Regions from separate parts of the Pseudomonas sp. MF08817 genome, predicted to be linked through region 3. Evidence: predicted binding sites of a transcription regulator. Region 3 holds the regulator's gene; each other region holds the start of a gene.

Region 1 (9,940 bases), on a different contig from region 3:
GTGCACGCCGTCGCCTTGTTGCAACGCTCATGAACGACCTGCAATTGCTGGGCCCACGTGCCTACGGCGAATCCCTTGGCAGTGCCGTACTCAAAGCCAGCGCGGAAGATTTCCAGGTCGATGAAGTGCTCGATATCCCCTTGAGCGGCGATGGCGAGCACCTGTGGTTGTGGGTCGAAAAACGCGGCCTCAACACCGAAGAAGCGGCGCGGCGCATCGCCAAGGCTGCCGGCGTGCCGTTGCGTACGGTGAGCTATGCGGGCCTCAAGGATCGCCAGGCGTTGACGCGCCAATGGTTCAGCTTGCAACTGCCGGGCAAGGCCGACCCGGATCTGTCGGCAGCGCAGAACGACACGTTGACCATCCTCAAAAGCATGCGGCACAAACGCAAACTGCAACGTGGTGCCCATTCGGCCAACGGCTTTACTTTGCGCCTCACCCAACTGAGCGGCGACCACGCGGCCATCGACGAGCGCTTGCGCTTGATCGCCCGTCAGGGCATTCCCAACTATTTTGGTACGCAACGTTTCGGCCACAACGGCGGCAATGTGGTTGACGCCCGTGGCTGGGCTGCGCGTAAGGCACTGCCGGAGCAACGCAATGTGCGCTCGCGGCTGCTGTCCACGGCCCGCAGTTTTTTGTTCAACCAAGTACTGGCGGCGCGGGTTGCCGACGGCAGTTGGCAGCGCGCCCAGGTGGGCGACCTCCTGGCCTTCACCGACAGCCGCAGCTTCTTCCCGGCCGGGGAGGCCGAGTGCAGTGATCCGCGCTTGGCCATTCTCGACCTGCACCCCACCGGGCCGCAGTGGGGCGAAGGCGAGTCGCCGGCCGGCGGCGCGACCCATGCCTTGGAGCAAGGTGTCGCGGGCAGTGAGCCGGACCTGCGCGATTGGCTGGTGGCCGCGGGCATGAAACATGAGCGTCGAATCCTGCGGCTGCCCATTGGCGGTTTGACGTGGCATTATCCCGAGCCTGACATTCTGCAACTGGAATTCGTCCTGCCGGCCGGATGCTTTGCCACTGTACTGGTGCGCGAGCTTGTCGATCTGGTGCCGGTGGGGCAGACGGACAGCCCATGCGTATTCTGATTTCTAATGACGACGGGGTCACGGCCCCCGGCCTCGCCGCGCTTCATGCTGCGTTGGCGGATTACACCGAGTGCGTGGTGATCGCCCCGGACCAGGAACGAAGCGGCGCCAGCAGCTCGCTGACGCTCGACCGTCCGTTGCATCCGCAAACCCTGGCCAACGGCTTTATCAGCGTCAACGGCACCCCCACCGACTGCGTTCACCTGGGGGTCAACGGCTTGCTCGCGCAGGCGCCGCACATGGTGGTATCCGGGATCAACCTGGGCGCCAATCTGGGGGATGACGTGCTGTATTCGGGCACCGTCGGCGCGGCGCTGGAAGGGCGTTTCCTGGAGCGTCCGTCCTTCGCGTTTTCGCTGGTCTCGCGCCAGGTCGAGAACCTGCCGACGGCCGCCCACTTCGCGCGCAAGCTGATCGAGGCCCAGGCCGGGTTACAGCTGCCACCGCGCACTGTGCTCAACGTCAACGTGCCCAATCTGCCCGTGGATCATATCCGCGGCGTGCAACTGACGCGCCTGGGGCACCGTTCCCGGGCGGCGGCACCGGTGGAAGTGGTCGACCCGCGCGGCCGTTCCGGCTACTGGATCGCGGCTGCTGGCGATGCCGACGACTGCGGTCCTGGTACGGATTTCCACGCGGTGATGCAGGGCTACGTTTCGATTACGCCGTTGCAACTCGATCGCACCTTCAACGACGCCTTTGCCAGCGTCGAAGGCTGGCTGGAGGGGCTGCGCTGATGGCTCGCGAGCAAGACGACATGCTGCGGCGCGGTATCGGCATGACCTCCCAGCGCACGCGGGAGCGCTTGATCCAGCGCTTGTATGAAGAAGGGCTGTCCAACGCCCAGGTGTTGGAGGTGATCCGCCGTACACCTCGGCACCTGTTCGTCGATGAAGCGCTGGCCCACCGCGCCTACGAAGACACCGCGCTGCCCATTGGCCACAACCAGACCATTTCCCAGCCGTACATGGTCGCGCGCATGAGTGAACTGCTGTTGGCCGCCGGGCCTCTGGACAAGGTGCTGGAAATCGGCACCGGCTCGGGCTATCAGACGGCGGTGCTGTCGCAATTGGTGGAACGGGTGTTTTCCGTTGAGCGCATCAAGGTCCTGCAGGACCGCGCCAAAGAACGCCTGGTGGAGTTGAACCTGCGAAACGTGGTGTTCCGCTGGGGCGACGGCTGGGAAGGGTGGCCGGCGCTGGCACCGTATAACGGCATTATCGTCACTGCGGTGGCCACTGATGTGCCGCAGGCCTTGCTCGATCAGTTGGCCCCTGGCGGGCGGTTGGTGATTCCGGTGGGGGCTGGCGAAGTTCAGCAATTGATGCTGATTACCCGCGAGGAGCAGGGTTTTTCTCGGCAGGTTCTCGGTGCCGTACGTTTTGTGCCGTTGCTCAATGGCCCCCTGGCCTGAGCATTTATATAAACGCGATGAATTCTGTGCGCGGTCGCCTGTCCTATAACGGCGCCGAAAAGAATAAACAAAACCCGAGCATGAACCGATAGCCAGATAAACCCATCGAATGGGCCTTGGCGTCGGTAAAGCATGCGCAGCCGGTTATACTGGCGACATTCCAAGCCTCAACGGGCACTCTTTTTTATCAGCCACCACAAAGGGAGCGGCGGGTGAGTCTCACAGCCATTGCGCAGCGTATGGATGTAAAAAGCTTTCAGCGACTGGTGATTGGCCTTGTCTTGAGTTCCATGTTGGCTGCCTGTTCCAGCACGCCCAAGGGCAATGTACGGGTGGTCGATCGCAATAATGCAGCGCCTCAGCGGCCGGTAGTGACCACAGGTCAGTACGTGGTCAAACGCAGCGACACCCTGTTTTCGATCGCCTTCCGCTATGGTTGGGACTACAAGGCCCTCGCTGCACGCAACAATATTCCACCGCCTTACACCATCCACCCGGGTCAGACGATTCGCTTCGATGGTCGCTCGGGTTCAACGCCAACCACTGTCGTCACGCAGTCCACTTCGACCCCGTCTTCTTCCAGCAAGACCACTGTGACCCGTCGCCCGGCGGGCACTACCAACGGCGTGATAACCGCTCCGGCGAGTAAGCCTACCCTCGCGCCGCTGCCGCCCGCAGGCCCGGCGCCCAAGGGTTGGGGGTGGCCGGCAAATGGCGTTTTGATTGGAAAATTCTCTTCAAACGGTAGTTTGAATAAAGGGATTGATATCGCCGGGGATTTGGGACAGCCTGTTTTAGCTGCGTCTGATGGGGCGGTCGTGTACGCCGGGAGTGGCTTGCGGGGCTACGGCGAGCTCGTCATCATCAAACACAGCGATACCTACGTCAGTGCCTACGGTCATAACCGCAGGCTGTTGGTTCGGGAGGGGCAGCAGGTCAAAGTCGGGCAGGCTATTGCCGAAATGGGGTCAACTGGTACAGACCGGGTGAAACTGCACTTTGAGATTCGCCGTCAGGGTAAGCCTGTAGACCCACTGCAATTCCTGCCACGCCGTTGATCGGTTGTCAGCCTGTTCCCTCACGTAGAAGGAACAGGCTCCAGCGTTGCCAAGGATAAAGGCGCCGCTTGAGCTTGAGGTCGAACTCACCAAAGGACTATAACAATGGCTCTCAGTAAAGAAGTGCCGGAGTTTGACATCGATGATGAGGTTCTCCTGATGGAGGCCGGCATCGCTACGGATTCGATGTCGAATGAGGGATCTGCAACACCTTCAGTTCGCACCAAATCCAAACACTCCGCTTCACTCAAGCAACACAAATACATTGACTACACCCGGGCGCTCGACGCGACCCAGTTGTACCTCAATGAAATCGGCTTTTCCCCCCTGCTGTCGCCGGAAGAAGAAGTTCATTTTGCGCGCTTGTCGCAAAGTGGCGATCCGGCCGGGCGCAAGCGCATGATTGAAAGCAACTTGCGGCTGGTGGTGAAAATCGCCCGACGCTACGTCAATCGTGGGCTTTCACTGCTCGACCTGATCGAAGAGGGCAACCTCGGCTTGATCCGCGCGGTGGAGAAGTTCGACCCGGAACGAGGCTTCCGTTTTTCGACCTACGCAACCTGGTGGATCCGTCAGACCATCGAGCGCGCGATCATGAATCAGACCCGGACCATCCGGTTGCCGATCCATGTGGTCAAGGAACTGAACGTCTACCTTCGGGCCGCACGGGAATTGACGCAAAAACTCGATCACGAACCTTCCCCTGAAGAAATCGCCAACCTGCTGGAAAAACCGGTGGGCGAGGTCAAGCGCATGCTAGGCCTTAACGAGCGGGTTTCCTCGGTGGATGTCTCGCTAGGTCCGGATTCGGATAAAACCTTGCTGGACACCTTGACGGACGATCGCCCTACCGACCCTTGCGAGTTGCTGCAGGACGACGATCTGTCGCAAAGCATCGACCAGTGGCTCTCGGAGCTGACGGACAAACAGCGTGAAGTGGTGATACGCCGCTTCGGGTTGCGTGGCCACGAGAGCAGTACCCTTGAAGATGTTGGCCTTGAGATTGGTTTGACCCGGGAGCGGGTCAGGCAAATCCAGGTCGAGGGGCTCAAACGTCTTCGCGAGATCCTGGAGAAAAATGGCTTATCCAGCGAGTCGCTGTTCCAATAGACCCTTATTGAGCCGGCACAAAAAATCCGGAGCCCTTATGGGGCTCCGGATTTTTTATGGGGCAAGCAAAGCCGATCAGTCGTTGAAGTCTTCCCAACCGCCCATTTGCTTCCAACGGTTGACGATGCCACAGAACAGGTCTGCGGTTTTCTCGGTGTCATAGCGCGCCGAATGCGCCTCGCGGCCATCGAAATCGATATCCGCAGCCTGGCAGGCCTTGGCCAGTACGGTTTGGCCGTACGCCAGGCCGGCCAGTGTGGCGGTATCGAAGCTGGAGAACGGGTGAAATGGGTTGCGCTTCATGTCCAGGCGCGCCACGGCGGCGTTGAGGAAGCCCAGATCAAAGCTGCTGTTGTGACCGACCAGGATCGCTCGCTTGCAGCCATTGGCCTTCAGCGCCTTGCGTACACCACGGAAGATGTCCGTCAGCGCGGCTTCTTCACTCACTGCCATACGTAGTGGGTGGTCGAGCTTGATTCCGGTGAACTCCAGGGCAGCGGCTTCAATGTTGGCGCCCTCGAAAGGCTCGACGCGGAAAAAATAGGTGTGCTCGGGGAACACGAAACCTTTTTCGTCCATGCCAATAGTGGTGGCGGCAATTTCCAGCAGTGCGTCGGTGGCGCAGTTGAAGCCGCCGGTTTCTACGTCGACTACGACGGGCAGGTAGCCCCGGAAGCGGGCCGCCATCGGGTGACGGGAACCGCCACCACCATGGCCTTCTTGCTCGTCATCGTAATGGTCTTCACTCACGGGTGTTCCTCCAGCAGGCGCCAGCGCAGTTTTTCACCGGCGCGCAGCGGGATGACAGTCAGCTCGCCGAACGGCAGGCTGGTAGGGGCGGTCCAGTCTTCGCGGACCAGGGTGATGCGATCGGTATTGGCCGGCAAACCGTAGAAGCGCGGGCCATTGAGGCTGGCGAACGCTTCGAGCTTGTCCAGCGCGTTGCGTTGCTCGAACGCCTCGGCATACAACTCGATTGCCGCATAAGCGGTGTAGCAACCAGCGCAACCACAGGCGGCTTCCTTGGCGTGCTGAGCATGGGGGGCCGAGTCGGTGCCGAGGAAAAACTTGGCATTGCCACTGGTGGCGGCGTCGAGCAGTGCCTGCTGGTGAGTATTGCGCTTGAGGATCGGCAGGCAATAGAAGTGCGGCCGAATACCGCCCACCAGCATGTGATTGCGGTTGTAGAGCAGGTGATGGGCGGTGATGGTCGCCCCCACGTTAGCCGAAGCCTCGCTGACAAACTGCACTGCATCGGCGGTGGTGATGTGCTCGAACACCACTTTCAGGGTCGGGAACAACTCGACCACGCGGCGCATGTGTTCATCGATAAAGATTTTTTCGCGATCGAAGACATCGACATCACCACGGGTGACTTCGCCATGAATCAGCAAAGGCATGCCGACTTCGGCCATGGCCTCGATCGCCGGCAGGATTTTGTCGATGCTGGTGACGCCGGAGTCCGAGTTGGTGGTTGCGCCAGCCGGGTACAGTTTGGCGGCGTGCACGAAGCCGCTGGCCTTGGCCTCGCGGACATCTTGCGGTTGGGTGCGGTCGGTGAGGTACAGCACCATCAGCGGCTCGAAGCGACTGCCGGCCGGCCGCGCAGCGAGGATGCGCTGGCGATAGGCATCGGCTTCAGCGGCGTTGCGCACCGGGGGTACCAGGTTGGGCATGATGATGGCGCGACCAAAGGTGCGCGCAACATCCGCCACAGTATTGGGCAGCGCAGCACCATCACGCAGGTGTATGTGCCAGTCGTCGGGACGCAGCAGGGTCAGGCGGTCGGACATTGGGGATTCCAGGCGGGTCAAACTGAGGCGAATGCTACCGGAAAAGACTCTTGCAGGCACTCGCTATCAAGTTTTGTCGCTGGCAACCGATATGCTCAAGGTATGCCGTAAATGAATGTATCGGTCTTTTCAGTTGTAGAAGCCAGTGGAGCCGCCCGTGCGCCAGCGTTATCTAGCCTTGCTCAGTGTGTTTGCCAGCCTGCCGGCCATGGCCCTGACTTTCCAGACTCGTCTGGAGAGCATTGAGTGGAAGGTCGAAGGCGACAAGTTCGAGTGTCGCCTGGCGCAGCCGATCACCGATTTCGGCTCTGGCGAGTTCGTGCGCCGCGCGGGCGAGCAGGCGACGTTTCGCCTCAAAGCCTTTAACGCCTTGCTCGGCGGTGGCTCGGCGACATTGCTGGCGGCGGCGGCCCCGTGGCAGCCGGGGCGTGCTGATATCAACTTGGGGACGGTCAGAAGTGGCAGTGGCGATGTACTGTTCAACAGCTCTCAAGCCCAGGCTGGCCGGCTTATCAGCGGCCTGATGGACGGCCGCAGCCCTGTCGTGCGCCACTACTCCCGCGACGCAGGGGTTTCGGAAATCCGCCTGTTGCCGGTGCGATTCAGCAAGGCCTATAGCGACTATCAAGGTTGCGTGGCCAAGCTCCTGCCCATGAACTTCGAACAAGTGAAGCTGGGCCAGGTTGGGTTTCCGGGCGGCGGCATCGAGCTCGATGAGCAAGCCAAGGCCAAGTTGCAAGTGATGCTCGACTATATGAAGGCCGACCCCACGGTCAACCACATCGAACTCGACGGCCACTCCGATAACAGCGGCAACCGTTTGACCAACCGCGATTTGTCGCGCCGCCGGGCCTTGGCGGTGATGGAGTTCTTCAAGGCCAACGGCATAGAAGAATCCCAGGTGACCATCAGGTTCCATGGCGAACGTTATCCCTTGGTGGCCAACACCAACTCCGCCAACCGGGCCAAGAACCGTCGGGTCAACATTCATCTGCAACGGGTCGCGCCCGTCGAGAAACCGGCCCCACAAGCCGCTTCCACGCCCAACGCAGCTGCGACGTCTTGAAGCAGCGCTAGTCGCCCGCTCGACATAATCTGTCGCTTCGTCGTCATAAGCTGTCGCGCCACTGTAAATCATCCGCTTGGAACGGTAGACTTGTCGGCTTTCCGTAGAACCCGGTGGAGTGATGGCATGGCGGACGTAAACAAGGTCGTTCTGGCGTATTCCGGCGGCCTGGACACTTCGGTGATCCTCAAGTGGCTGCAGGATACTTACAACTGTGAAGTGGTGACGTTCACCGCTGACCTGGGTCAGGGCGAAGAGGTCGAACCTGCACGCGCCAAGGCACAAGCCATGGGCGTGAAAGAAATCTACATCGACGACCTGCGCGAAGAATTTGTGCGTGATTTCGTTTTCCCGATGTTCCGCGCCAACACCGTTTACGAAGGCGAGTACCTGCTGGGTACTTCCATTGCCCGCCCGTTGATCGCCAAGCGCCTGATCGAAATCGCCAACGAAACCGGTGCCGATGCCATCTCCCATGGCGCGACCGGTAAAGGCAACGACCAAGTGCGTTTCGAGCTGGGCGCTTACGCACTCAAGCCGGGTGTGAAAGTCATTGCGCCGTGGCGTGAATGGGACCTGCTGTCGCGCGAGAAGCTGATGGATTATGCCGAGAAGCACGGCATTCCGATCGAGCGTCATGGCAAAAAGAAATCCCCGTACTCGATGGACGCCAACCTGCTACACATCTCCTATGAAGGTGGCGTGCTGGAAGACACCTGGACCGAGCACGAAGAAGACATGTGGCGTTGGACCGTCTCCCCGGAGAAGGCTCCCGATGCCCCGCAGTATCTGGAATTGACCTACCGTAACGGCGATATCGTTGCCCTGGACGGTGTCGAAATGACTCCGGCCACCGTTCTGGCCACCCTGAACCGCATCGGTGGCGAACATGGCATCGGTCGTCTGGATATCGTCGAGAACCGTTACGTCGGTATGAAGTCCCGTGGCTGCTACGAAACCCCTGGCGGCACCATCATGCTGCGTGCGCACCGCGCCATTGAGTCCATCACCCTGGATCGTGAAGTCGCACACCTTAAAGATGAGTTGATGCCTAAGTATGCCAGCCTGATCTATACCGGCTACTGGTGGAGCCCTGAGCGTTTGATGCTGCAACAAATGATTGATGCTTCCCAGGCTCACGTGAACGGTGTGGTTCGCTTGAAATTGTACAAGGGCAATGTGATTGTCACTGGGCGCAAGTCCGATGAGTCGCTGTTCGATGCCAATATCGCGACCTTTGAAGAAGATGGTGGCGCTTATAACCAGGAAGATGCAGCGGGCTTTATCAAACTGAATGCATTGCGCATGCGCATTGCGGCCAACAAGGGCCGCAAGCTGTTTTGATATTTTAGCTGGTGTGTATAAGAAAAGGCCCTGCAGTGCAGGGCCTTTTTTATTGAATTCGTTTAATGCAACCGTTGTATGTGATGGCATGATGTATAAACAGATCTCGCGGGTGTTTGTTCTTGTTATTAGCCATTGGCCTGGTAGGACAGGGTTAAAGCAAAGTTGTTCAAGTTGTAAGAAATATAGGGGTGTCGTTTGTGCTTCTCTTCGTTTGCTGTGCTCCAATCGCTCTGGGTCATAAGTTTTGCGGATTTCTGATTGGTCAAAAATACAATCAAGTAACCTGTGTCGGATGATTTCTGGATTTTCTGTTCAACTTTGTGCATCAATTCGTCTGCTTCTTTTTTTGTACTAATCCAACGTGTATCGACAATGTGCAGGTCGTATAAAAGTCGAGGAAAGTTCAGTATGTGCTGTACGCCATGGCCGGCGAACAGATTCACATGCGCAGGTGGGTCCTGGGCATTGCCTGACGAGTAATGATCCTTGTGGTAATGAACCTCAGGATGCTGTGGGGGCTGTTTACGCAGCCTTTCAGGAAGGTAAAAGTTCGAATTATGGTAGTTTGATGGCATTCCTTCATCCGGCAAGTTGGCGGTGGAGCTGTTAGCTAAATTTTCTTGCTTTAGCTTCTCATCGATGATTTTTATAAAGTGTTTGCCTTTCTCAAAGTCGGACGGCGCATAAAGTGACTTGTAGTTGAAGTTTAGGGTGGCAAAGAACAACAAAATCAGAAAAAACGGAAAGGTAATCAGGAACCAGACATAAACCTGACGTTCCTGGAAATCAAGGAAAGGAAGCGATACGGCCGCCGACGTTTCCGAGAGGGTAGCGAAGATCGCGATGATCGTCATGGGAGTGGCGCTTTTCTTTGGTGGTGTGGTCATTTTCTTTCACTTTTATATAGAGGCTTCTAGTGGTTGGTTGGGACGTCTTTATGGTGTGGTGGGTGAGATGTTTTGTGGAATGATTATATTTTCGGCAGATGAGTTACTTATGGTTCCTTATAAATGATTCTAGACGTGTTCCAATCAGGGAGAAGTTTTTTTGATGGCTGAAGGGAG
Region 2 (9,940 bases), on a different contig from region 3:
GGCCTTGGCCTTGGCGTAACCGGCCACATTCAGGCGCGCGGCGTGCTCGGCGATCTCGGAGCACACCTCGCCCTCAAAACCCGGCCGGCAGTGCATAAAAAGGGTGTTCATCAATTCTCCTGGGCAATACGGCGCGCAAACTTGCCCTGTAGCAAAGCCTGTCACGAAAACCCGCGCATGATAGCGGAGTTCGGAACCTTGAACTTGCCCGTAGAGTCCAGTGATTAGCCTTACCCCTCAAACAGAGCTAGGTTAAGGGCTCTGTTCGTCTCATTGGATCCGCCACCGTGCGGATAAAAGGAGTCAATGCAATGCCGTCCCTCGATAGCCTGAACACCCTAAAAACATTAGAAATCGACGACAAAACCTACCACTACTTCAGCCTGCCGCACGCGGCCCAGACCCTGGGCGAGTTGGACAAGCTGCCAATGTCGCTCAAGGTACTGCTGGAAAACCTGCTGCGCTGGGAGGACGGCAAAACCGTCACCGGCGCTGACCTCAAGGCTCTGGCCGGGTGGCTCAAGGAACGGCGCAGCGACCGGGAAATCCAGTACCGCCCCGCCCGCGTGCTGATGCAGGACTTCACCGGCGTGCCCGCCGTGGTCGACCTGGCCGCCATGCGCGCCGCCGTGGCCAAGGCCGGCGGCGACCCGCAGCGCATCAACCCGCTCTCGCCGGTGGATCTGGTGATCGACCACTCGGTAATGGTCGACAAATTCGCCACCGCCAGCGCTTTCGAGCAAAACGTCGATATCGAAATGCAGCGCAACGGCGAACGCTACGCCTTCCTGCGCTGGGGCCAAAGCGCCTTCGACAACTTCAGCGTCGTGCCGCCGGGCACCGGCATCTGCCACCAGGTCAACCTGGAATACCTGGCGCGCACCGTGTGGACCAAAGACGAAGACGGCCGCACCTACGCCTTCCCCGACACCCTGGTCGGCACCGACTCCCACACCACCATGATTAACGGCCTCGGCGTGCTCGGCTGGGGTGTGGGCGGCATCGAAGCCGAAGCGGCGATGCTCGGCCAACCGGTGTCGATGCTGATCCCGGAAGTGATCGGCTTCAAACTCACCGGCAAGCTCAAGGAAGGCATCACCGCCACCGACCTGGTGCTGACCGTCACGCAAATGCTGCGTAAGAAAGGCGTAGTCGGCAAATTCGTCGAATTCTACGGCGACGGCCTCGCCGACCTGCCCCTGGCAGACCGCGCGACCATCGCCAACATGGCCCCCGAATACGGCGCCACCTGCGGATTCTTCCCCGTAGACGACATCACCCTGGACTACCTGCGCCTGTCCGGGCGCCCCGCCACCACCGTGAAACTGGTGGAGGCCTACTCCAAAGCCCAGGGCCTGTGGCGCCTGGCCGGCCAGGAACCGGTGTTCACCGACAGCCTGGCCCTGGACATGGGCAGCGTCGAGGCCAGCCTCGCCGGGCCCAAACGCCCACAAGACCGGGTCTCGCTGCCCGACGTGGGGCAAGCCTTCTCGGACTTCCTCGACCTGCAATTCAAACCCGCCAGCAAAGAAGAAGGACGCCTGGAAAGCGAAGGCGGCGGAGGCGTGGCCGTGGGCAACGCCGACCTGATCGGCGAAGCGGACTACAGCTACGAAGGCAACACCTATCGCCTGAAAAACGGCGCGGTGGTGATCGCCGCCATCACCTCCTGCACCAACACCTCCAACCCCAGCGTGATGATGGCCGCAGGCCTGGTGGCAAAAAAAGCCGTGGAAAAAGGCCTGGCCCGCAAACCCTGGGTCAAGACGTCCCTGGCCCCTGGCTCCAAAGTGGTCACCGACTACTACAAGGCCGCCGGCCTGACCCCCTACCTCGATCAACTGGGCTTCGCCCTGGTCGGCTACGGCTGCACCACCTGCATCGGCAACTCTGGGCCGCTGCCCGAACCCATCGAAAAAGCCATCCAGCAAGCCGACCTCACCGTCGCCTCCGTACTGTCGGGTAACCGCAACTTTGAAGGCCGGGTCCACCCCTTGGTGAAAACCAACTGGCTCGCCTCGCCGCCCCTGGTGGTCGCCTACGCCCTGGCCGGCACCGTGCGCATCGACATCAGCCGCGAGCCCCTGGGCACCGGCAAAGACGGCCAACCGGTGTACCTACGCGACATCTGGCCCAGCAGCCAGGAAATCGCCGCCGCCGTGGCCCAGGTCGACACCGCGATGTTCCACAAGGAATACGCCGAAGTCTTCGCCGGCGACGAACAATGGCAAGCCATTGAAGTCCCCCAAGCCGCCACTTACGTATGGCAGGCCGACTCCACCTACATCCAACACCCGCCGTTCTTCGACAACATCGGCGGCCCGCTGCCAGTGATCGAAGACGTCAAGAACGCCAACATCCTCGCCCTGCTCGGCGACTCCGTGACCACCGACCACATCTCCCCCGCCGGCAACATCAAGGCCGACAGCCCCGCTGGCCGCTACCTGCGCGAACAAGGCGTGGAACCGCGGGACTTCAACTCCTACGGCTCACGGCGCGGCAACCACGAAGTCATGATGCGCGGCACCTTCGCCAACATCCGCATCCGCAACGAAATGCTCGGCGGTGAAGAAGGCGGCAACACCTTCTACATCCCCACCGCAGAAAAAATGCCCATCTACGACGCCGCCATGCGCTACCAAGCCAGCGGGACGCCACTGGTGGTCATCGCCGGGCAAGAATACGGCACCGGCTCCAGCCGCGACTGGGCCGCCAAAGGCACCAACCTGCTGGGCATCAAAGCCGTCATCGCCGAAAGCTTTGAACGCATCCACCGCTCCAACCTGGTCGGCATGGGCGTCCTGCCCCTGCAATTCAAACTCGACCAAAACCGCAAAACCCTCAACCTCACCGGCCACGAAACCCTCACGATCCAAGGCCTGACCGAAGCCGAACTGACCCCACGGATGAACCTGACACTGGTCATCACCCGGGAAAACGGCAGTACGGAAAAAGTCGAGGTACTGTGCAGGATCGATACCTTGAATGAGGTGGAATACTTCAAGGCGGGGGGGATTTTGCATTATGTGTTGAGGGAGTTGATTGGTTCCTGAACTACCCTCAAGGCCTACTCACCGCCTTCGGGCGGTGTTTTTATTTGAGCCGGCGCACAGTTTGAAAAAATAAACTTCATTATTCCCCCACCGCTGCCGACAACCTGTCAAAGCCTTGCGGATAGAAAAAAGCCATGCGTAATAACCAACCAATAACACAACGCGAACGTACCTTTCCGGCTCAGCAACGGTTGATTTCTACCACCGACGCAAAAGGCGTGATTACTTACTGCAACGATGCTTTTGTCGAAATCAGTGGGTTCTCCCGTGAGGAGCTGTTGCGTGCGCCGCATAACCTGGTGCGTCACCCTGACGTTCCGGCGGCGGTGTTCGCGCATATGTGGGGTACGTTGAAACAAGGCTTGCCATGGATGGGCATTGTTAAGAATCGCTGCAAGACCGGTGACCACTATTGGGTCAACGCCTATGTGACACCGGTGTTCGAAGGCAATCAGGTGGTCGGCTATGAGTCGGTGCGGGTCAAGCCCACCGCCGAGCAGGTGCGCCGTGCCGAAGCGCTCTACCAACGCATCAACCAGGGCAAGTCGGCCATTCCCCGTAGCGACCGCTGGTTGCCGGTGTTGCAGGATTGGGTGCCGTTTATCCTTATCAGCCAACTGAGTTTTCTGATCGGTATCTGGTTCAATTCCCACTGGGGTTTTGCCCTGGCGGCGGGGTTGTCGGTGCCGTTGGGGTTGCTGGGCCTGACCTGGCAGCAGCGTGGCCTCAAGCGTTTGTTGCGCCTGGCGGAGCAGACCACGTCCGACCCGTTGATCGCGCAGATGTACACCGACAGCCGTGGCGCCCAGGCGCGCCTGGAGATGTCGATCCTAAGCCAGGAAGCGCGCCTGAAAACCTGCCTGACGCGCTTGCAGGACACCGCCGAGCACCTCAACGAGCAGGCGCGGCAATCCGATGTGCTGGCCCACAACAGCTCCAGCGGCCTGGAGCGCCAGCGGGTGGAGACGGAGCAAGTCGCCACCGCTGTGAACCAGATGGCGGCGACCACTCAGGAAGTCGCCAGCCATGTGCAGCGCACGGCCGACGCCACCCAGGAGGCCAATCGCCTGACCAGCCGTGGCCGCGATATCGCCAGCGAAACCCGCGAAGCGATCCAGCGCCTGTCGGTGGTCGTGGGTGAAACCGGCGCCACGGTGACCCAACTGGCCAAGGACAGTGATGAGATCGGTGGCGTGGTGGATGTCATCAAGGGCATTGCCGACCAGACCAACCTGCTGGCGCTCAACGCTGCCATTGAAGCGGCCCGCGCCGGGGAAATGGGGCGAGGCTTTGCGGTGGTGGCCGATGAAGTGCGGCAACTGGCGCAGCGCACCAGCGAGTCCACGGGGCAGATCCACAGCTTGATCGCCAAGTTGCAGCAGACCGCCAGCACGGCGGTGCAGACCATGGACGCCGGGCATCGTCAGGCCGAGGAAGGCGTGGCCAAGGTGATGGAGTCCGACGCCGCGCTGGTGGGGATCAGTGAGGCGGTGGCCAACATCACCGACATGACCACCCAGATCGCCGCTGCGACCGAAGAGCAAACGGCGGTGGCCGAAGAGATCAGCCGCAATATCAGCACCATTGCGCAACTGGCCGATCAGACCTCGGAACAAGCGATGCACTCGGCGCAGTTGAGCGAAGCGCTGACCTTGACGGCGACCACCCAGTACTCGCTGGTGGAGCGCTTTAACCGTTGAGGCTGCGCTAGCGGCAACAACCTCACGCCGCACGCCCGTAGCAAGCGGGCTTGCCCGTGCTGGGGTGCGCCAGGCGCCACACCGATTACCACGGCTAGGCCGCCGAGCGTGGGCGAGCCTGCTTGCTACATCGCTACGTGATATCGGCCACGAAGGCGGCGATTTTTTGCGCCGCTGCGTCCAGGTGCTGTTCATGGGTGAAGCCTGAAGCCTTCAAGGGCTTGAGGTCATGGTCCGCCGCCACCAGCCACATCACCTCGATGCTCGGCGACAGCGCATAACCCTCCACAGTTTCGCGATTGCCCAGGGCGTCGCGCTCGCCCTGGACTATCAGGGTGGGCGTCTTCAGCCCTGCCAGGTGCTCGACCCGCGGTTTCTCGGGCTTGCCCACGGCGTAGAACGGATAACCCAGGCACACCAGGGCGCCCGCCCCCAACTCATCGGCCAGCAAACTGGCCATGCGCCCGCCCATGGACTTGCCTGCGACCACCAAGGGCCCAGTGACATGACGCCGCACCTGCGCGTACACCTCACGCCAGCATTCCAGTAGCTTGGGGGCCGGATTGGGTGGGCGCTTGCCACCGTCCAGGCGCCGCTGCGCCATGTAGGGAAACTCGAAGCGCAGCACGTTGATACCTAGCGCAGCCAGGCGTGCCGCCATGTTGCTCATGAAAGCACTGTCCATGGGCGCGCCGGCACCGTGGGCCAAAATCAGGGTTACGCCGGCGCCCTCGGGCTCGGCGTGCGCCTGCGGCTGAGCGGCGTCCCACAGCCAGCCGTGAACGCGCAGGCACCGCGCCCATTGATCCCCGTCAATACTGGCCTTGTGCTCTTTGTCCATGCTTGCCTCGCTTTTTAGTCTGCCTATAACTCCAGCTGAAGTGAGCGCACCCCTGCCCTGCGCAGTCGCCCTTGCTTCAGTTGAACCGTGGATGGGGAACCATGAACACTTCTATCAGTACCGCCTATAACTACAAGGTGGTCCGCCAATTCGCCATTATGACGGTGGTATGGGGCATCGTCGGTATGGGGCTCGGGGTTTTTCTCGCAGCTCAATTGGTCTGGCCTGAACTCAACTTCGACCTGCCGTGGACAAGCTTCGGCCGCCTGCGTCCGTTGCACACCAACGCAGTGATCTTCGCCTTTGGCGGTTGCGCACTGTTTGCCAGCTCGTTCTATTCGGTGCAACGCACCTGCCAGACCGAGCTGTTTGCACCAAAAATCGCCGCGTTCTGCTTCTGGGGCTGGCAATTGGTGATCCTGCTGGCCGCCATCTCGCTGCCACTGGGTTACACCAGCAGCAAGGAATACGCCGAGCTGGAATGGCCAATCGATATCCTGATTACCATCGTCTGGGTCGCCTACGCCATCGTGTTCTTCGGCACGCTGGTCAAGCGCAAGACCAAGCACATCTACGTCGGTAACTGGTTCTTCGGTGCGTTCATTCTCACCGTGGCCATCCTGCACCTGGTGAACAACGCCGAGTTGCCGGTCAGCCTGACCAAGTCCTACTCCGCCTATGCCGGCGCGACCGATGCGATGGTGCAATGGTGGTACGGCCACAACGCCGTGGGCTTCTTCCTCACTGCGGGCTTCCTGGGGATGATGTACTACTTCGTACCCAAGCAAGCCGAGCGTCCGGTGTATTCGTATCGCCTGTCGATCGTGCACTTCTGGGCACTGATTACCCTGTACATCTGGGCCGGCCCGCACCACCTGCACTACACCGCACTGCCAGACTGGGCGCAGTCCCTGGGCATGGTGATGTCGCTGGTTCTGCTGGCACCGAGCTGGGGCGGCATGATTAACGGCATGATGACCCTCTCCGGCGCCTGGCATAAGCTGCGCAGCGACCCGATCCTGCGGTTCCTGGTGGTATCCCTGGCGTTCTACGGCATGTCGACCTTTGAAGGCCCGATGATGGCCATCAAGACCGTCAACTCGCTGTCCCACTACACCGACTGGACCATCGGCCACGTACACGCCGGTGCCTTGGGTTGGGTTGCGATGATCTCCATCGGCGCCCTGTACCACATGATCCCGAAAGTCTTCGGTCGCCCTGGCATGCACAGCGTGGGCCTCATCAACGCACACTTCTGGCTGGCTACCATCGGCACCGTGCTCTACATCGCTTCGATGTGGGTCAACGGCATCGCCCAGGGCCTGATGTGGCGCGCGATCAACGAAGACGGCACGCTGACCTACTCCTTCGTCGAGACCCTGGTGGCCAGCCACCCAGGCTTCATCGTTCGTCTGGCAGGTGGTGCGATCTTCTTCACCGGCATGTTGCTGATGGCTTACAACGTCTGGCGCACGGTTCAGTCCGCCAAGCCCGCTGAAGTCGCCGCTGCCGCGCAGATGGCCTGAGGAGTCCGACATGAAACACGAAGTAATCGAGAAAAACGTCGGCCTGCTGATGCTGCTGATGGTGCTGGCTGTGAGCATCGGCGGTCTGACCCAGATCGTCCCGCTGTTCTTCCAGGACGTGACCAACACCCCGGTTGAAGGCATGAAGCCCTATACCGCGTTGCAACTGGAAGGTCGCGACATCTACATCCGCGAAGGTTGCGTGGGTTGCCACACCCAGATGATCCGTCCGTTCCGCGCCGAAACCGAACGCTACGGCCACTACTCGGTTGCCGGCGAAAGCGTCTGGGATCACCCGCACCTGTGGGGCTCCAAGCGTACCGGCCCGGACTTGGCCCGTGTCGGCGCCCGCTACTCCGACGACTGGCACCGCGCGCACTTGTTCAACCCGCGCAACGTGGTGCCCGAGTCGAAGATGCCGGCCTATCCATGGTTGGTGACCCAGCCGCTGGACAGCAGCCACACCGAAACCAAACTGCGGGCGATGCGCACCCTCGGCGTTCCGTATAACGATGCCGACATTGCCGGCGCCACCGCTTCGCTCAAAGGCAAGACCGAGATGGATGCTCTGGTCGCCTATCTGCAAGTGCTCGGCACCGCTATCAAGAACAAGAGGTGAGCCATGGGCTTTGTACTCGATAGTGGAATGATCCGCGGCCTGGGCACGTTGGTGGTGATGATCGCCTTCATCGGCCTGGCGCTGTGGGTCTTCAACGCCAAACGCAATCCGGAGTTCGCCCAGGCGCGGCTACTGCCGTTCGCCGACGAACCATTGCCCGGCACCGCCGGGAATCAACCTGAAGAAGCTCTCTCCCAAGAGCCTGCAACAAGGAGCATTCGGCCATGACTACCTTCTGGAGTGCGTGGATCTGCGTACTGACCATCGGCAGCCTGATCGGCCTGACGTGGCTGCTGTTTGGCACCCGCAAGGGCGAAACCAAGGGCAGTGTCGACCAGACCATGGGCCACAGCTTCGACGGGATCGAGGAATACGATAACCCGCTGCCGCAATGGTGGTTCCTGCTGTTCGCCGGCACCCTGGTGTTCGCCGTCGGTTACCTGATCCTCTACCCGGGCCTGGGCAACTGGAAAGGCGTCCTGCCGGGTTACGAGGATGGCTGGACCCAAACCAAGGAATGGGACAAGGAAATGGCCAAGGCGGACGCCAAGTTTGGTCCGATCTACGCCAAATTCTCGTCTATGTCCGTGGAAGAAGTGGCTAAAGACCCGCAAGCGTTGAAAATGGGCGGTCGCCTGTTCGCTTCCAACTGCTCGGTTTGCCACGGTTCCGACGCCAAGGGCGCCTTCGGCTTCCCTAACCTCGCCGACAACAACTGGCGTTGGGGCGGCAGTGCCGACACCATCAAGGCCACCATCATGGGCGGCCGCATGGCTGCCATGCCGGCCTGGGGTGAAGTGCTGGGTGAAGACGGCGTGAAAAACGTAGCCGCTTACGTTCGTCACGAACTGGCCGGCCTGCCCCTGCCTGCCGACAGCGGTGCCGACCTGGCCGCTGGCCAACAGGCCTACAGCACCACGTGCGTGGCATGCCACGGCCCGGCCGGTACTGGCATGGAGATGATGGGTGCGCCGAACCTGACGCAACCGGCCGGTTTCATCTACGGCTCCAGCCTGGCACAACTGCAACAGACCATCCGCCACGGTCGTCAGGGCCACATGCCTGCACAGACCGAGCTTTTGGGTAACGACAAAGTGCAACTGCTGGCCGCCTACGTGTACAGCCTGTCCCACAATGCCGACACCGCAAAAGCGTTGGCTGAAAGCAAAAGCGAATAATCCGCATCTGCTTGCCTGCCGCATCGTTCAAGATGCGGCAGTTCTCTACCCCTTTGCGACCAAGTGTCGCACCCTCCAAACGTCGCGCTTTGCGATCCCCGGATTCGGGTCTAAGCTTGCCTCCACGAGGACAGGCGTCACCCGTCCACAAGCCCATCGTAGCCGAACCGTACCCAGCATCTGATCGCTGATAAGCCGCAAAGGCTGGTAGATACCGGCTGTCGCGCCCATCACTGCTTGTCAGGCACTCAACTGCTTCCTACAAATTCGGTTACACGCTGCCTGTTACCCGCGCCGATTTCCTTCACTGCGACAATTTGTCAGGGGCCAATTTTGTCCCTACTCCGAGCATGGAAAGGGCGCAGAATCAGCTTCGGAAAGCATTGACGCAGGTCATGGCGCGTTGCAATGACCCCCCGCTTTCTACATACTTGCGGCCGATTTTTATCCCTAATAAAACACCCAAACCGTGGAACCTTAGAATGAGCACAGCAATCAGTCCGACTGCTTATAACTATAAGGTAGTCCGCCAGTTCGCCATCATGACGGTGGTCTGGGGGATCCTTGGCATGGGGCTCGGTGTCTTCATCGCCTCGCAACTGGTCTGGCCGGAGTTGAACCTCGGCCTGCCATGGACGACCTTTGGACGCCTACGCCCGCTGCACACCAACCTGGTGATCTTCGCCTTCGGTGGTTGTGCGTTGTTTGCCACTTCCTATTACGTCGTGCAGCGAACCTGCCAAACGCGACTGATTTCCGACTCACTGGCGGCCTTCACCTTCTGGGGTTGGCAGGCTGTGATCGTCGGCGCCATCGTTACCTTGCCGCTGGGTTACACCACCACCAAGGAATACGCTGAACTGGAATGGCCCCTGGCTATCCTGCTGGCGATCGTCTGGGTCACCTACGGCCTGGTGTTCTTCGGCACCATCACCAAGCGCAAGACCAAGCACATCTACGTGGGCAACTGGTTCTACGGTGCGTTCATCGTCGTAACGGCGATGCTGCACATCGTCAACCACG
Region 3 (9,940 bases):
CCTTCTCGCACAGCATCTGCTTGACCTTCTCGGGGTTGCGCGAGATGTCTTCGAAATTTTTGGGCAGGAAGTCCACCGCGCCGGCATCCAGCGCATCCAGGGTCACCCGGGCGCCTTCGTGGGTCAGCGAGGAAAACATCAAGACCGGTGTAGGGCAGCGCTGCATGATGTGCCGCACTGCGGTGATGCCATCCATCATCGGCATCTCGTAGTCCATGGTGATGACGTCTGGCTTGAGGGCCAGCGCCTGATCGATCGCCTCTTTGCCGTTGGTCGCCGTGCCGACGACCTGGATATTGGAATCCGCTGAAAGAATTTCCGAGACGCGGCGGCGGAAGAAACCCGAATCATCCACCACCAGGACCTTGACTACCATAAACACTCCGTTAGGCGGGGCGAGGCAATCGCCCGGCCCCACCAGAATCAAATACGCCGTGCGGCGTAACGCTTGAGCATGCTCGGAACATCGAGAATCAGGGCGATGCGGCCGTCACCAGTAATGGTGGCGCCGGACATGCCCGGGGTGCCCTGGAGCATCTTGCCCAAAGGCTTGATGACCACTTCTTCCTGGCCCACCAATTGATCGACCACAAAGCCGATGCGCTGGGTGCCCACCGACAGGATCACCACGTGGCCCTCGCGCTGCTCTTCATGGGCGGCGGACGCCACCAACCAGCGCTTGAGGTAGAACAGCGGCAACGCCTTGTCGCGCACGATCACCACTTCCTGGCCATCGACCACGTTGGTGCGCGACAGGTCCAGGTGGAAGATCTCGTTGACGTTGACCAGCGGGAAGGCGAATGCCTGGTTGCCCAGCATGACCATCAGGGTCGGCATGATCGCCAGGGTCAACGGCACCTTGATGACGATCTTCGAGCCCTGGCCCTTGGTCGAGTAGATGTTGATGGAGCCGTTGAGCTGGGAAATCTTGGTTTTCACCACATCCATGCCCACGCCACGGCCCGACACGTCGGAAATCTCGGTCTTGGTCGAGAAGCCCGGAGCGAAGATCAGGTTGTAGCACTCGGTATCGCTCAGGCGATCGGCTGCGTCCTTGTCCATCACCCCGCGCTTGACCGCGATGCCCCGCAGGATGTTCGCGTCCATGCCTTTGCCGTCATCGGAAATCGACAGCAGGATATGGTCGCCTTCCTGTTCGGCGGCCAGGATCACCCGGCCCAGGCGTGCCTTGCCCGACTCTTCGCGCTCCTGGGGCGACTCGATACCGTGGTCGACCGCGTTGCGCACCAAGTGGACCAGCGGGTCGGCCAGGGCTTCGACGAGGTTTTTGTCCAGGTCGGTTTCTTCGCCCACCAGCTCCAGGCTGATCTCTTTCTTGAGCTGGCGCGCCAGGTCACGAACCAGGCGCGGGAAGCGCCCGAAGACCTTCTTGATCGGCTGCATGCGGGTTTTCATCACCGCGGTCTGCAGGTCGGCGGTCACCACGTCCAGGTTGGAAACGGCCTTGGACATGGCTTCGTCGCCGCTGTTCAGGCCCAGGCGCACCAGGCGGTTACGCACCAGCACCAGTTCGCCCACCATGTTCATGATTTCGTCCAGGCGCGCGGTATCGACGCGCACCGTGGTTTCCGCTTCGCTGGCCTGTTTTTCCGCCGGCGCGGCAGCGGCGGCACGGGCCGGCGCGGGGGCTGCAGCCCTGGCCGCCGGGGCTGGGGCTGGCGCCGCTGCTGCTGCAGGTGCGGGCGCCGGGGCGGCCTTGGCCACGGGGGCCGCGACAGCCGCCGCAACCGCTGGGGTCTCGGCGCTGAACTTGCCTTTGCCGTGCAGCTCGTCGAGCAGGGATTCGAATTCGTGATCGGAAATCAGATCGCCGCCCACCGCAGCGGCCGTCGCCGCAGGCGCAGGTTTGGCGTCGGCGATAGCACTTTCCAGGGCATCGACGGCAAAGTTGCCCTTGCCATGCAACTGGTCGAGCAGTGCTTCGAACTCGTCGTCGGTGATGTCGGTGCTGGCCGCCGCTGGTGCAGCGGCGGCAGGTTCGGCGGCGGGCGCCACGGCGTCCACGGCGAACTGGCCCTTGCCATGCAGTTGGTCAAGCAGGGACTCGAACTCGGCATCGGTAATGTCATCGCTGCCACCCGCCGCCACGGCGGCGGGCGCCGGCGCTTCGGCCTGGGCCTTGACCGCATTGAGCGAGTCCAGCAGTTGCTCGAATTCGTTGTCGGTAATGTCGCCGCCGGCGCTTTCAGGCTCGGGCTCGGCCGCAGCCGGGGCCGGTTCAGCCGCAGGCGCAGGCTGGTCGGTGGCTGGCAGCGCCAGGCGTGCCAGGGCTGCCAGCAGTTCCGGCGTAGCAGCGGTGATCGCAGAGCGCTCACGCACTTGGCTGAACATGCCGTTGACCGCGTCCAGGGCTTCGAGAACCACGTCCATCAGTTCCGAGTCGACGCGCCGTTCACCCTTGCGCAGGATGTCGAACACGTTCTCGGCGATGTGACAGCACTCCACCAGCTCATTGAGCTGGAGGAAGCCGGCGCCCCCTTTTACAGTGTGAAAACCGCGAAAAATTGCATTGAGCAAGTCCGCATCATCCGGTCGGCTTTCCAGCTCGACCAGTTGTTCGGACAGCAACTCAAGAATCTCGCCGGCCTCAACCAGGAAATCCTGAAGGATCTCTTCATCGGCGCCGAAGCTCATTTTTGTGGGTGCTCCTAGAATCCAAGACTGGAAAGCAAATCGTCTACATCGTCCTGACCGGACATAACGTCTTCACGTTTATCGGCATGAATCTGCGGACCTTCACCCTGCGCCAGGTGTTTTTGTGGATCTTTTTGCGCCAGGATCTCGTCGCGGTCATGCTCGATGCCCGCAAACCGGTCGACCTGGCTGGCCATCAGCACCAGCTTGAGCAAGTTGCTTTCGACTTCCGTGACCAGTTGTGTCACCCGCTTGATGACCTGGCCGGTGAGGTCCTGGTAATCCTGGGCCAGCAGAATGTCGTTGAGGTTGCCCGACACCACGCGTGTTTCTTTCTCGCTGCGGGCCAAAAAAACCTCGACCCGGCGCGCCAGATCGCGAAACTCTTCGGCACCCACTTCGCGGCGCATGAAACGTGCCCAGTCCGCGCTCAGGGCCTGGGCGTCGTGGCCCAAGCCGTTGACCAGCGGCGTGCTGTTTTCCACCAGGTCCATGGTGCGATTGGCCGCAGCCTCGGTCAGCCTGACAACATAACCCAGGCGTTCAGTGGCATCCGTGATCTGGGACACTTCTTCGGCTTGCGGCATGTGCGGGTCGATCTGGAAGTTGACGATGGCGCTGTGCAATTCGCGCGTCAGCTTGCCGACTTCCTGGTACAGGCCGCGGTCACGGGTCTGGTTGAGCTCATGGATCAGTTGCACCGCGTCGCCGAACTTGCCTTTTTCAAGGCTTTCGACCAATTCGTGGGCATGTTTTTTCAGAGTCGATTCAAAATCGCCCTGCGATGATTCGTTATGCTCCATAGCGCCCCCGTGGCGGACTGGCTTCGCGCATCAACCGATGCGTTCGAAGATTTTTTCAATCTTTTCTTTCAACGCCTGGGCCGTGAAGGGTTTGACTACATAGCCGTTCACCCCGGCCTGGGCTGCTTCGATGATCTGTTCGCGCTTGGCTTCAGCGGTGACCATCAACACCGGCAGGTGCTTGAGTTTTTCGTCGGCGCGCACATGGCGCAGCAAGTCGATACCGGTCATGCCAGGCATGTTCCAGTCCGTCACCAGAAAGTCGATGCTGCCGCTGTTGAGCACAGGGATGGCGGTAGTGCCGTCGTCTGCCTCGACCGTGTTGGTGAACCCAAGGTCACGCAACAGGTTTTTTATGATCCGCCGCATCGTTGAGAAGTCATCAACGATGAGGATTTTCATGTTCTTGTCCAATTCGACCTCCAAGCAGTCTTAAACGCATCCAGCACCTGGACACGCCATTTCATCAATCAGGCTGGGCACTCACCGGCGACATGGAGCAAAACGAGCCGAGACCGGTACGGCGCTACGCCGTACCGGCCCCGTTCGCAGAGCCCCCACACTGCCTGTCAGCGCGCTCGCCACTCCCCCAAACGCCCCCGCAAGCGGGCCGCGCACTGGCTGTGTAACTGGCTGACCCGCGACTCGCTGACCCCCAGGACCTCACCGATTTCCTTGAGGTTCAGCTCTTCGTCGTAGTACAGCGCCAAGACCAGTCGCTCACGCTCCGGCAAATTGGCAATCGCGTCCGCCAGCGCAGCCTGGAAGCGCTCGTCTTCCAGGTCGCGCGACGGCTCCAGATGAGCACTCGCGCCATCCTCGTGCAGCCCTTCATGCTCGCCGTCCTGCAAGAGGTCGTCGAAGCTGAACAGGCGACTGCCCAAGGTGTCGTTCAAAATCCCGTAATAATCATCGAGGCTCAATTGGAGTTCGGCCGCAACCTCGTGATCTTTAGCGTCACGACCGGTTTTAGCTTCAATTGAGCGAATGGCATCACTGACCATCCGGGTGTTGCGGTGTACCGAACGGGGGGCCCAGTCGCCTTTACGCACCTCATCGAGCATCGCGCCGCGGATACGAATCCCCGCGTAGGTCTCGAAGCTGGCGCCCTTGCTGGCGTCGTACTTGGTCGAGACTTCAAGCAAACCGATCATCCCGGCCTGGATCAGGTCTTCGACCTGGACGCTGGCGGGCAGGCGTGCCAGCAGGTGGTAAGCAATGCGCTTGACCAAGGGCGCGTAGCGCTCGATCAATTCGTATTGGCTGTCACGCGCCGACTTCTTGTAAAGGTTGTAGCCGCTGGCTGTCATAGCACAGGTCCCGCCGTTTGATGCACAAGCCGCTCGACAAAAAACTCCAGATGCCCGCGCGGGTTAGCGGGCAGTGGCCAGGTATCGACCTTCTGGGCGATGGCTTTGAACGCCAGTGCGCACTTGGAACGAGGGAACGCTTCGTAGACTGCACGCTGCTTTTGCACAGCCTTGCGTACGCACTCGTCGTAGGGAACCGCACCGACGTATTGTAAGGCGACGTCCAGGAAGCGATCAGTGACCTTGGTCAACTTAGCGAACAGGTTGCGCCCTTCCTGCGGGCTCTGGGCCATGTTGGCCAGTACGCGGAAGCGGTTCATGCCGTAGTCGCGGTTGAGCAGTTTGATAAGGGCGTAGGCGTCGGTGATGGAGGTGGGTTCGTCGCACACCACCAGCAGCACTTCCTGGGCCGCGCGCACGAAACTGACCACCGACTCGCCGATCCCGGCGGCCGTGTCGATCACCAGCACGTCGAGGTTGTCGCCGATGTCGCTGAACGCCTGGATCAGGCCGGCATGCTGGGCCGGGCTCAGGTGCACCATGCTCTGGGTGCCCGAGGCTGCCGGCACGATGCGGATCCCGCCGGGGCCCTGGAGCAGCACGTCGCGCAGCTCACAGCGCCCCTCGATCACATCGGCCAGGGTGTGTTTGGGGGTCAGCCCCAGTAACACGTCGACGTTCGCCAGACCCAGGTCGGCGTCCAGCAGCATGACGCGTCGGCCAAGCTCCGCCAGAGCCAGGGACAAGTTCACTGACACGTTAGTCTTCCCGACGCCACCTTTGCCGCCGGTCACCGCGATCACCTGTACGGGATGCATGCTGCCCATGTTCTTTCTATACCTTGTCTTACTTAGACGGAGGCCACATAACTGGCTGCGCGTTCACCGTTGGAACAATGCGTGGCAGGCCATCGATGTAGGTTCACTGCAATCTATTCATTAAACCTCAGCCGACCTGCTTGGCCGGGCTGTGGTAAAGGTCAGCGAACATGTCAGCCATGGCTTCTTCGCTGGGTTCTTCCTGCATTTGCACACTTACGGCACGGCTGACCAATTGGTGGCGGCGCGGCAAGTGCAAGTCATCGGGAATACGCGGCCCATCGGTCAGATAGGCCACCGGTAATTCATGGCTGATAGCCAGGCTCAACACCTCGCCCAGGCTCGCCGTCTCGTCCAGCTTAGTCAGAATGCAGCCAGCCAGCCCGCAACGCTTGTAACTGTGGTACGCGGCGGTCAGCACTTGCTTCTGGCTGGTGGTGGCCAGCACCAGGTAGTTCTTGGAGCGGATGCCGCGCCCGGCCAGGCTTTCCAGCTGCATACGCAGGGCCGGGTCGCTGGCCTGCAGGCCGGCGGTGTCGATCAGCACCACGCGCTTGCGCAGCAGCGGGTCGAGGGCTTGCGCCAAGGACTGGCCCGGATCGACATGGGTCACCGAGACGTTGAGGATGCGGCCCAAGGTCTTGAGCTGCTCCTGAGCGCCGATGCGGTAGCTGTCCATGCTCACCAGGGCGATGTTCTGCGCGCCGTACTTGAGCACGTAACGGGCCGCCAATTTGGCCAGGGTGGTGGTCTTGCCCATGCCGGCGGGGCCGACCATGGCAATCACACCCCCCTCTTCCAGGGGTTCGATTTCCGGCGTGGCGATCATGCGCGCCAAGTGCGCCAACAGCATGCGCCAGGCCTGGCGAGGTTCGTCGAATTCGGTAATCAGGGCCAGCAAGTCCCGCGACAGCGGCCCGGACAAGCCGATGCGCTGCAGGCGCCGCCACAGGTTGGCCTGCTGCGGGCGGCTGCCTTGCAACTGGTTCCAGGCCAGGGAGCCGAGCTGCACTTCCAGCAGTTCGCGCAGGCCATTGAGTTCAAAGCGCATGGAGTCGAACGCGCGCTGGTCCACCGACTGCGAGGCCGGGGCCACCGGCGCCGGGCGTGGCGGCTCGACGAAGGTCGGTTCGATCAGCGGTTCGGCGGCAGTCAGCGGCAGGCCGGCGAACAACTGGCGATTGGTGCTCGGGTCGCCGTCGCCACGCAGGCTCAATTCGGCCTGGGCGGTCACGATGCGCGACTGGGTCTTGCGCAGTTCGTCTTCGAGTTCGATGTTCGGCACGCGCGGGGCCAGGGCCGACAGTTTGTAATCCAGGGCAGCCGTCAGCTCGACACCGCCAGCGATCCGCCGGTTGCCGATGATGGCCGCATCCGCGCCCAGCTCATCACGCACCAGTTTCATGGCCTGACGCATATCGGCGGCGAAAAAACGCTTCACTTGCATAACCCACTACCTCAGCCGTTGGGCCCTACTGTCGCAACGATGGTCACTTGCTTGTTGTCAGGAATTTCCTGATACGCCAACACGTGCAAACCCGGGACCGCCAGGCGTCCGAACCGCGAGAGCATCGCGCGAACGGGGCCGGCTACCAGCAGAATCACCGGTTGACCTTGCATTTCCTGGCGCTGAGCGGCGTCGATCAACGAACGCTGCAGCTTCTCGGCCATGCTTGGCTCCAGCAGAACGCCTTCATCGGCGCCTTGCCCTGCCTTCTGCAGACTATTGAGCAATATTTGTTCCAACCTTGGTTCCAAGGTGATGACAGGCAGCTCAGACTCAGTGCCTACAATGCTTTGCACGATAGCGCGGGACAATCCGACGCGCACCGCGGCAACCAAAGCGGCAGTATCTTGACTCTTGGCTGCATTATTGGCGATGGCTTCGGCAATGCTACGAATGTCGCGTACCGGCACCTGTTCGGCGAGCAAGGCTTGCAGCACTTTGAGCAACTGCGACAGCGACAGCACCCCCGGCACCAGCTCTTCAGCCAGTTTCGGCGAGCCCTTGGCCAGCAATTGCATCAGTTGCTGGACCTCTTCGTGGCCCAGCAGTTCGCTGGAGTGCTTGTAGAGAATCTGGTTCAAGTGGGTCGCCACCACTGTGCTGGCGTCCACCACCGTGTAGCCCAGCGATTGCGCCTGGGAACGCTGACTGATTTCGATCCACACCGCGTCCAGGCCGAAGGCCGGGTCTTTGGCGGTGATGCCGTTGAGGGTGCCGAACACTTGGCCGGGGTTGATTGCCAGTTCGCGGTCCGGGTAGATCTCCGCTTCGGCCAGGATCACGCCCATCAGGGTCAGGCGATAGGCGCTGGGCGCCAGGTCGAGGTTGTCGCGGATATGCACCGTGGGCATGAGAAAGCCCAGGTCCTGGGACAGCTTCTTGCGCACGCCCTTGATCCGCGCCAGCAACTGGCCACCCTGGTTGCGATCCACCAGCGGGATCAAGCGGTAGCCCACTTCCAGGCCGATCATGTCGATGGGGGTCACGTCGTCCCAGCCCAACTCCTTGGTTTCCTGGGCGCGGGCCGGCGACGGCAGCAGCTCCTGCTGGCGCTGCACCTCTTCCAGGGCCTGGACCTTGACGGTGTTCTGTTTTTTCCAGAACAGGTACGCGGCGCCACCGGCCACCGCTGCCATGCTCAGGAACGAGAAGTGCGGCATGCCCGGCACCAGGCCCATCACCGCCATCAGCCCGGCGGACACCGCCAGGGCCTTGGGCGAAGCGAACATCTGCCGGTTGATCTGCTTGCCCATGTCTTCGGAACCCGAAGCCCGGGTCACCATGATCGCGGCAGCGGTGGACAACAGCAGTGATGGCAATTGCGCCACCAAACCGTCACCGATGGTCAGCAAGGCGTACACCTTGCCCGCATCGCCGAAGGTCATGCCGTGCTGGAAGATACCCACGGCCATGCCGCCGATCAGGTTGATGAACAGAATCAGCAGGCCGGCGATGGCATCGCCGCGCACGAATTTGCTGGCACCGTCCATGGAGCCGTAGAACTCGGCTTCCTGGGCCACTTCCGTGCGGCGCATCTTGGCTTGGTTCTGATCGATCAGGCCGGCGTTGAGGTCGGCGTCGATGGCCATTTGTTTGCCGGGCATGGCGTCGAGGGTGAAGCGGGCGCTGACCTCGGAAATCCGCCCGGCACCCTTGGTTACCACGACGAAGTTGATAATCATCAAAATCGCGAACACCACGATACCGACCACGTAGTTACCGCCGATCACCACCTCACCGAAGGCCTGGATCACCTTGCCCGCAGCGGCGTGGCCGTCCTGGCCGTGGAGCATTACCACCCGTGTGGACGCCACGTTGAGCGCCAGGCGCAGCAGCGTCGCCACCAGCAAAATGGTGGGGAACACGGCGAAATCCAGCGGCCGCAAGGCGTACACGCACACCAGTAGGACCACGATGGACAGGGCGATGTTGAAGGTAAAGAACACGTCCAGCAGGAACGGTGGGATCGGCAACATCATCATTGCCAGCATGACCAACAGCAACAACGGCACACCCAGATTGCCCCGCGACAGGTCAGTCAGGTTGTTGCGCGCCGAGTTGAGCAAGTTAGAGCGATCCACCGGAAATTCACCGTTCCTTTTAAAGCAATCTTTTGACGCCAGAGGCAGGCGCAGGGCGGCTACTGCAAGAAGCCTTCCAACTTTTGCGCAGGGGGATGCGGGCGGGCGTTTTAGGTGGGTTTGAGGGCGTTATCGCGGCCGAGCCCACCCCCACAGGGGCCGACTTGGGCCAGGCCGGCTAGCAATACATCAGGAATCGCGGCGCAAATCCGGCGGTATCGGCAGGTCTTTGAGGGGGTCGGGGCGCTTGCCCTTGCCCGCCCGGTGCTGGCGGATCTGATAGACATAGGCCAGCACCTGGGCCACGGCCAGGTACAGCCCCGCGGGGATTTCCTGCTCAAGCTCGGTGGAGTAGAAAATCGAGCGCGCCAGGGCCGGCGACTCCAGCAGGAGGATGTCGTTGGCCACGGCTATTTCGCGGATCTTCAACGCCGTGAAGTCGCTGCCCTTGGCCAGCAGCATGGGCGCAGCGCCCTTCTCCGGGTCGTACTTGAGGGCCACGGCGTAGTGGGTCGGGTTGGTGATAATTACGTCGGCGTCGGGCACCGAGGCCATCATCCGGCGCTGGGACATTTCGTACTGCACCTGACGAATCCGCTGCTTGACCTCCGGGCGCCCTTCCTGGTCCTTGTGCTCGTCGCGAATCTCCTGCTTGGTCATCAACAGCTTCTTGTGGCTTTCCCACAACTGCACGGGCACGTCCACCGCAACGATCAGCAGCAAGCCGCAAGCCATCCACAGAGCGCTCCAGCCCACCACTTGGGCG

The links. The regulator FliA, encoded in region 3, starts transcription of late flagellar genes. The targets are predictions, from matches to a motif close to CTAAAGTTTNNNNNNNNNNNGCCGNTAA.
Region 1: AC19YR_RS21080 (flagellar protein MotY) is a predicted target of FliA. The motif match lies at 6,529-6,556, and genes of this name have one in related genera.
Region 2: AC19YR_RS05405 (methyl-accepting chemotaxis protein) is a predicted target of FliA. The motif match lies at 3,129-3,156, and genes of this name have one in related genera.

What each region holds. Positions count from the first base shown of each region.
Region 1 covers NZ_JCBCUY010000040.1:301-10,240, reverse strand. The annotation lists gene ispF (2-C-methyl-D-erythritol 2,4-cyclodiphosphate synthase) at 1-33, shown strand, start outside; gene truD (tRNA pseudouridine(13) synthase TruD) at 30-1,088, shown strand; gene surE (5'/3'-nucleotidase SurE) at 1,076-1,825, shown strand; gene AC19YR_RS21105 (protein-L-isoaspartate(D-aspartate) O-methyltransferase) at 1,867-2,502, shown strand; gene AC19YR_RS21100 (peptidoglycan DD-metalloendopeptidase family protein) at 2,715-3,560, shown strand; gene rpoS (RNA polymerase sigma factor RpoS) at 3,666-4,670, shown strand; gene rnt (ribonuclease T) at 4,746-5,420, opposite strand; gene pyrC (dihydroorotase) at 5,417-6,463, opposite strand; gene AC19YR_RS21080 (flagellar protein MotY) at 6,621-7,529, shown strand; gene AC19YR_RS21075 (argininosuccinate synthase) at 7,656-8,873, shown strand; gene AC19YR_RS21070 (hypothetical protein) at 9,002-9,730, opposite strand; gene AC19YR_RS21065 (hypothetical protein) at 9,720-9,890, shown strand.
Region 2 covers NZ_JCBCUY010000006.1:47,612-57,551, forward strand. The annotation lists gene rlmM (23S rRNA (cytidine(2498)-2'-O)-methyltransferase RlmM) at 1-111, opposite strand, end outside; gene acnA (aconitate hydratase AcnA) at 312-3,053, shown strand; gene AC19YR_RS05405 (methyl-accepting chemotaxis protein) at 3,188-4,753, shown strand; gene AC19YR_RS05410 (alpha/beta family hydrolase) at 4,887-5,594, opposite strand; gene ccoN (cytochrome-c oxidase, cbb3-type subunit I) at 5,696-7,120, shown strand; gene ccoO (cytochrome-c oxidase, cbb3-type subunit II) at 7,131-7,739, shown strand; gene AC19YR_RS05425 (cbb3-type cytochrome oxidase subunit 3) at 7,743-7,967, shown strand; gene ccoP (cytochrome-c oxidase, cbb3-type subunit III) at 7,964-8,917, shown strand; gene ccoN (cytochrome-c oxidase, cbb3-type subunit I) at 9,400-9,940, shown strand, end outside.
Region 3 covers NZ_JCBCUY010000014.1:31,271-41,210, reverse strand. The annotation lists gene AC19YR_RS10685 (protein-glutamate methylesterase/protein-glutamine glutaminase) at 1-376, opposite strand, end outside; gene AC19YR_RS10680 (chemotaxis protein CheA) at 424-2,655, opposite strand; gene AC19YR_RS10675 (protein phosphatase CheZ) at 2,670-3,458, opposite strand; gene AC19YR_RS10670 (chemotaxis response regulator CheY) at 3,489-3,860, opposite strand; gene fliA (RNA polymerase sigma factor FliA) at 4,028-4,768, opposite strand; gene fleN (flagellar synthesis regulator FleN) at 4,765-5,595, opposite strand; gene flhF (flagellar biosynthesis GTPase FlhF) at 5,714-7,033, opposite strand; gene flhA (flagellar biosynthesis protein FlhA) at 7,045-9,174, opposite strand; gene flhB (flagellar biosynthesis protein FlhB) at 9,364-9,940, opposite strand, start outside.